DNA from 3 places in the Salmonella sp. A1325 genome. Region 2 is predicted to be linked to each of the others. Evidence: predicted binding sites of a transcription regulator. Region 2 holds the regulator's gene; each other region holds the start of a gene.

Region 1 (2,269 bases), on a different contig from region 2:
AGGGGATGTCAGGAATTGTCTGTTCCGGCAAAAGAAGCGCAAATTACGCTGCTAGCGGGGCTTATATTCCGCCTTGCCGGCTTTGCAATCAACGATGACCTGATAATGAATATCGGCGCTTTTACCGCGAACAGTTAGCGGAACTGTCCATTTATCATTTTGACCTACAACGTCCTGCACATTAACCCACGCGACCGGGTCAGCCTGCCCGACCTTTTTTTGGTCGTCTGCCCACCGCACGATACGATTTTGCTGGTAGTCGCGCTTCACGCTTGCCGCAATCCCGGCGGCATCCAGCCCTTCGCACTGCGGAAACTTAACCGATTTACTCTCGGTGGATGCCGCAAATGCCGATACGCTGGCGGATAACAACAGCAGGCTCAACAACGCTCCTCTTTTATTCATACTTTTCTCCTTAGCACAATGATTCAGGAAAAGCATGGTACAAAACGCCGGGAGCGCAAGTGTGGGTTCAGGCGGCTTGCTTTTTCGTTTTACTCACGGCGTCCTTTTCAACCGCCTGCGGAGAAGGCAACTTACCGGTTTTGAGGATAGTGCTTAACACCTCTTTATGTTCCGCCAGCCACAGCGACAACGCTTCGCGCTGCCCATCTTCCAGCACGACTGGCGACTGCCCAAGCCAGGTATCAAGAAGATCGGCAGTATCGAGCATTTTATCCCAGGCGTCGGCTTCCTTTTTACTGGTAAATGACATCTTCTCCTCACCCTCGCGAATGACTACGTATTTAACTTCAACCGCCATTTTGCAGCCCCTTATTTACCTGTGTTTATATACAGTATATTACAAGGCAGCAAGAAAAGCAATCTATTCGAAAAGACATACGCAAACGTTTTCGTATATACTGCGCGCAGGTAAATAAGGGGACAGAAATATGACGCTATTAGGCACTGCGCTGCGTCCGGCAGCAACGCGGGTGATGTTATTAGGGGCAGGAGAATTGGGAAAAGAGGTGGCGATTGAATGCCAACGCCTGGGGATCGAGGTTATCGCCGTCGATCGCTATCCTGATGCTCCCGCCATGCATGTGGCTCACCGTTCACACGTCATTAATATGCTGGACGGCGAGGCGCTACGTCATGTGATTACAGTGGAAAAACCGCATTATATCGTGCCGGAAATAGAAGCGATCGCCACCGATATGCTGCGTGAACTGGAGGGCGAAGGACTGAATGTCGTGCCTTGCGCTCGTGCAACGCAGCTCACGATGAACCGCGAAGGGATCCGTCGCCTGGCCGCAGAAGAATTAGGTCTGCCGACATCGACGTATCGCTTTGCCGACAGTGAGGCCAGTTTTCATGATGCGGTAGCCGCAGTGGGTTTTCCTTGCATCGTCAAACCGGTCATGAGCTCTTCCGGCAAAGGCCAGAGCTTTATCCGCTCGGCCGAACAGCTCGCGCAGGCATGGGAGTATGCTCAACAGGGCGGACGCGCTGGCGCGGGTCGCGTGATTGTGGAAGGCGTGGTTAAATTTGATTTTGAAATTACGCTGCTCACCGTTAGCGCCGTCGATGGCGTGCATTTCTGCGCGCCGGTCGGTCATCGTCAGCAAGATGGCGACTATCGCGAATCCTGGCAGCCACAGCAGATGAGCGAACTGGCGCTGAAGCGGGCACAAGAGATTGCCTGTCATGTGGTACTGGCGTTAGGCGGTCATGGCCTGTTCGGCGTTGAACTCTTCGTCTGTGGCGATGAAGTCATTTTCAGCGAAGTCTCCCCTCGCCCGCACGATACCGGAATGGTCACGTTGATTTCTCAGGATCTCTCTGAGTTTGCGCTGCATGTGCGCGCCTTTCTGGGAATGCCCGTAGGCGCTATTCGCCAGTATGGTCCTGCTGCCTCGGCCGTGATTCTGCCGCAGCTTACCAGTCAAAATGTGACGTTTGATAATGTTCACGCGGCGGTAGGGGCCGGAGTGCAGGTACGGCTGTTTGGTAAGCCTGAGATCGACGGCACCCGTCGTCTTGGTGTAGCGTTAGCGACAGGTGAAAACGTTGAAGAAGCGGTGATAAGAGCGAAAAAGGCCGCCAGTCGCGTGACGGTAAAAGGCTAATGCGCCATCGCCTGATGGCGACGTTAGCGCATTTTTATCAGACCTGCCTGATCGCCACTCGTAAGCCCGATAAGCAAGCGCCATCGGGCATTTAACGGCTTACTGCTTCGCGCCTTCTACCGCTTCGCGCGCCAGTTTGGTGATGCGATCGTAATCACCCGCTTCCAGCGCGTCGGCCGGCACCAGCCAGGAACCGC
Region 2 (2,269 bases):
CGGCAGATGATCGTCGATTTCTATCGTCATTTTGACGATGTGGAACTGCTGGTTTTTCAGGAGGTGTTTAACGGCGTCTGGGACGCGCTCTCCGACGGGCGTGTCGAACTGGCGATTGGGGCGACGCAGGCGATTCCGGTAGGGGGACGTTACGCTTTTCGGGATATGGGGACCCTGAGCTGGAGCTGCGTAGTGGCAAGCGATCATCCGCTGGCGTCAATGCCTGGGCCGTTAAGCGACGATACCCTGCGCAACTGGCCGTCGCTGGTCAGGGAAGACACTTCGCGAACCTTACCGAAACGGATTACCTGGCTGCTGGATAACCAAAAAAGGGTCGTCGTACCGGACTGGGAGTCATCGGCAACCTGCCTGTCGGCAGGACTATGCGTGGGAATGGTGCCGACGCATTTTGCCCGACAGTGGATAGACAGCGGAAAATGGGTGGCGCTGACGTTAGAGAATCCGTTTCCCGATGCGGCCTGTTGCGTGACGTGGCAGCAAAACGAGGCCTCGCCCGCGCTGGCATGGCTGCTGGACTATTTGGGCGATAGCGAAACGTTGAATCGGGAGTGGCTGCGGGAGCCAGAAGAGGCTCCCGACAGCGGGGATTAACGCCGATAGTCGCGGAACGGGCCGTCAGCGACCGAGCGACGCTCAACCAGGCGTGGATGAACTTCAATAGACTGTGACTCTTCACGCTTATTGACGATGCGATCCAATAGCATATTAAATGCGGTTTCGCCTAAAGAGTCTTTGGGCTGGTGAATCGTCGTCAGCGCCGGGGTGAAGAAACGGGCGTTACGCACATTGTCATAACCGATCACCGAAACGTCCTGCGGTACGCGAAGCCCCATTTCGTCAGCCGCGCAAAGCGCGCCCATCGCCATAATATCGCCGCCGCAGAAAACGGCGGTAGGGCGATGTGACTGCGATAAAATTTGCTGCATCGCGTGGTAACCGGATTCCGGCTCGAAGTCGCCCTGAACAATCCAGTTGTCCGGCACGTTGATCAGCGCCTCCTCCATGGCTTTCATAAAGCCTGCGAGCCGGCCCGCGCCGGTGTTGCGCTCCAGCGGGCCGGGAATAACGCCAATATCCCGGTGGCCGCGCTCAACCAGATAACGACCCGCCATATAGCCGCCTGCAAAGGCGTTATCAATCACCGTGTCGGTAAAATCGGCCTTCGCTTCACCCCAGTCCATCACCACCATCGGAATATGGCGATACTCTTCCAGCATGGAAAGCAGAGGTTCTGGATACTCAGAACACATCACCAGCAGGCCATCCACGCGCTTTTGCGCCATCATGGACAGGTAGGCGCGCTGTTTTTCCAGGTTATTCCAGGCGTTGCCTAAAATCAGCGTATAGCCTTTCTGGAAACAGTTTTTTTCAACTGCCTCGATAATTTCGGCAAAATAGGCCGCTTCGCTGCTGGTCGCCAGTAAGCCTATCGACTTGGTATGGTTAACCTTCAGGCTACGCGCGACGGCGCTGGGAGAGTAGTGCAGCTCTTTAATTGCCGCCCAGACCGCGTTACGCGTTTCTTCAGCGACAAAACGCGTTTTGTTGATTACGTGTGATACAGTTGTAGTGGAAACGTTTGCTCGTTTCGCTACATCTTTAATTGTTGCCATTACATTTCACTCCAGACCCTCGCTAAGCTCCTGAGAAACGCCAGGTAAACGTTTGCCTACACACACCCTAATCGCAACATCAGGGTTGCGGCACGCCGGAAAAACGACACGGAACGTCAGGAAGGGGTCAATGGCCGTTACGCTAATTCAGTAAGCCTGGAATTTTGTCTGATCTTGAGGAAAAGGGGAAGCGTTAAAAACAGTTATCAATATAAAACATGAGAGATTTTTGTGCGGGAATGTGCAAAAATGCGCTATATCACTTTTTGTGTGGGAATAAAAAGGAGAAAACTTGATGAGTACCGACCTGAAATTTTCGTTGATTACTACGCTGATTGTTCTGGGCGTGATTGTCGCAGGTGGATTAACGGCCGCTCTGCACTGATTTCCTCTCTTCTGAGGGTGGGCGTCTCCTCTATTCTATCCCTCTCTAAAACGCAGAAGGCGTACCTTCTGCGTACTCAGACTTATGCGGCGAGATTTTTCGCAACAAATTCCCAGTTAACCAGCGCCCAGAAATGCTCCAGATAGTTTGGACGGGCGTTGCGGTAGTCGATGTAATACGCGTGTTCCCACACATCAACCGTCAGCAACGGCGTTGCATCCGTAGTCAGCGGCGTACCGGCATTTGAGGT
Region 3 (2,269 bases), on a different contig from region 2:
CGCTTCCAGGGTGGCGCTAAGACGTGACGTATCGCTGTCGGTCAGATTCAGATGGCCGACTTTTCGCCCTGGACGTACCGCTTTATCATACCAGTGCAGATGTACCAGCGGCAGCTTCAGCCAGTCGTAATTCAGCTCGCTGCCGATCAGGTTGATCATCACCGACGGGGCGTTAATCACTGGCGCGGGCAACGGCAGGCCGGTAATCGCGCGCAAATGCAATTCAAACTGACTGATGCTGGCGCCATTTTGCGTCCAGTGTCCGCTGTTATGCACGCGCGGCGCCAGTTCATTGATTAACAGGCCTTCCGGCGTGATAAAACATTCCATCGCCATTACGCCGACGTAGTTCAGCGCCTGCATAATTGCTGACAGCATCGATTCCGCCTGCTCCTGCTGTTCGGCGTTCGCCTGTGGGAACGCGACGCTGGTCCGCAAGATGCCGTCCTGATGCAAATTGTGCGTCAGCGGGTAAAACACGGTACTGCCGTCATGAGCGCGCGCACCGACTAACGACACTTCGCCGGAAAAATGGATGCCGCGCTCAACAATACATTCGCCATAGCAGTCATCCGGCAGTTGCCCGGTTTCGTCCGCGCGTAGACGCCACTGCCCGCGACCGTCGTAGCCGCCAACGCGACGCTTAATAATCGCCAGTTCGCCCAGACGGTCAAAGATGCCGGACCACTCGTCGGCGCTGGTCAGCAGCTGCCACGGCGCGGTCGCGAGTCCCAGTTTATCGAAAAGTTGTTTTTGTGTCAGACGGTCGGCGATGATCGGAAATACATCACGATTGACGAAGGCCGGGTGGCGCGCCAGCTCGCGGGTAAGCGCGGTTTCCGGCCAGCGCTCAATCTCTGCGGTAATGACGCTCTGCTGTACCGGCACGGCGGTAGGCTCTGCATCCAGACCAACCGGCCAGACGGCGATACCCAGCGGTTCGCCCGCCTGGCGCAGCATTCGGCCCAGTTGCCCGTTGCCGAGAACGCAAACTTGCTTCATAGCGTCCCCCGCGGATCGGGATTTTCCAGAACTTCATCGGTTTGCGCTTTGCGCCAGTCGGCGATGCGCTGATGCAGTTCCGCGTCGTGTTGCGCCAGAATCTGCGCGGCGAGCAGGGCGGCGTTAGCGGCACCGGCTTTACCGATCGCCAGCGTACCCACCGGAATGCCGCGCGGCATCTGCACAATGGAGTAGAGGCTATCCACGCCGCTTAGCGCAGCGCTTTGTACCGGCACGCCGAGTACCGGGACTAGCGTTTTTGCCGCAATCATTCCCGGCAGGTGTGCCGCGCCGCCCGCGCCGGCAATAATCACTTGATATCCGTTCTCTTCCGCCGTTTCGGCGAAGCTGAACAGCTTATCGGGGGTGCGATGGGCGGAAACCACTTCTACATGGTGCGGGACATCCAGAATTTCAAAAATTTCGGCGGCGAATTGCATGGTAGCCCAGTCGCTTTTGGACCCCATCACGATGGCGACACGCGCCGGATTATTGCGGGAAGACATGCGTCTTAAAACTCCTGTGGTGCGGGACACGCTGCTTTTGAGGTGTCAGAGAATAGCATGATAATCAGGCAAGGAAAACGGTTGCGTGTACGCCGTAACGGACGATTCGACGAACATTTACAGGGGGAAGGCGATTAACTCAACGTTGTCCGGCGTGACTTTTACCATTGAACCTTCATGATGCCATGCGCCTAACACCACGCGGAATGCGGGCTGGTCGTTGGCGGAAAGTTCATGCACTGCCGGGCGGTGGGTGTGACCGTGAATCAGCCACTGTACGCGGTGTTTTTCCATTTCGGCGACGACGGTCTGCGCATTGACGTCCATAATATCCAGCGATTTGCTGCTGTTGGCGGCTTTACTGCCGGCGCGCATTCTGGCGGCGATACGGCGGCGGATAAACAGCGGCAGGGTAAGGAACAGTCGTTGAATCCACGGATTATGGACTTTGGCGCGAAACGCCTGATAACCGGCATCATCGGTACAAAGCGTATCGCCGTGCATAATCAACACGTTGCGGCCATACAGGTCGAGCACCTTTTCCTGCGGCAGTAGAATCATGCCGCTTTCGCGGGCAAAGCGTTTGCCAATCAGGAAGTCGCGATTACCATGAATAAAGAAGCAGGGGACGCCGGAATCAACCAGCGATTTAATGGCAACGGCCATTTCACGATGTAGCGGGTTGGGGTCGTCGTCGCCAATCCAGGCCTCGAAGAGATCGCCAAGAATATACAGCGCGTCGGCCTGACGGGCTTCTACGG

The links. Region 2 encodes PurR, which represses purine synthesis genes. Its sites were predicted from a motif close to CANGCAAACGTTTGCNTG; they were not measured.
Region 1: the regulator PurR is predicted to act here: its motif matches at 842-859, upstream of purT (formate-dependent phosphoribosylglycinamide formyltransferase).
Region 3: the regulator PurR is predicted to act here: its motif matches at 1,579-1,596, upstream of purE (5-(carboxyamino)imidazole ribonucleotide mutase).

Annotation. Positions count from the first base shown of each region.
Region 1 is NZ_JAMLWO010000005.1:10,785-13,053, forward strand. It holds gene yebF (protein YebF) at 52-405, opposite strand; gene yebG (DNA damage-inducible protein YebG) at 473-763, opposite strand; gene purT (formate-dependent phosphoribosylglycinamide formyltransferase) at 894-2,072, shown strand; gene kdgA (bifunctional 4-hydroxy-2-oxoglutarate aldolase/2-dehydro-3-deoxy-phosphogluconate aldolase) at 2,172-2,269, opposite strand, start outside.
Region 2 is NZ_JAMLWO010000001.1:481,014-483,282, reverse strand. It holds gene punR (DNA-binding transcriptional activator PunR) at 1-612, shown strand, start outside; gene purR (HTH-type transcriptional repressor PurR) at 609-1,634, opposite strand; gene cydH (cytochrome bd-I oxidase subunit CydH) at 1,930-2,019, shown strand; gene sodB (superoxide dismutase [Fe]) at 2,102-2,269, opposite strand, start outside.
Region 3 is NZ_JAMLWO010000003.1:278,866-281,134, forward strand. It holds gene purK (5-(carboxyamino)imidazole ribonucleotide synthase) at 1-1,002, opposite strand, end outside; gene purE (5-(carboxyamino)imidazole ribonucleotide mutase) at 999-1,508, opposite strand; gene lpxH (UDP-2,3-diacylglucosamine diphosphatase) at 1,626-2,269, opposite strand, start outside.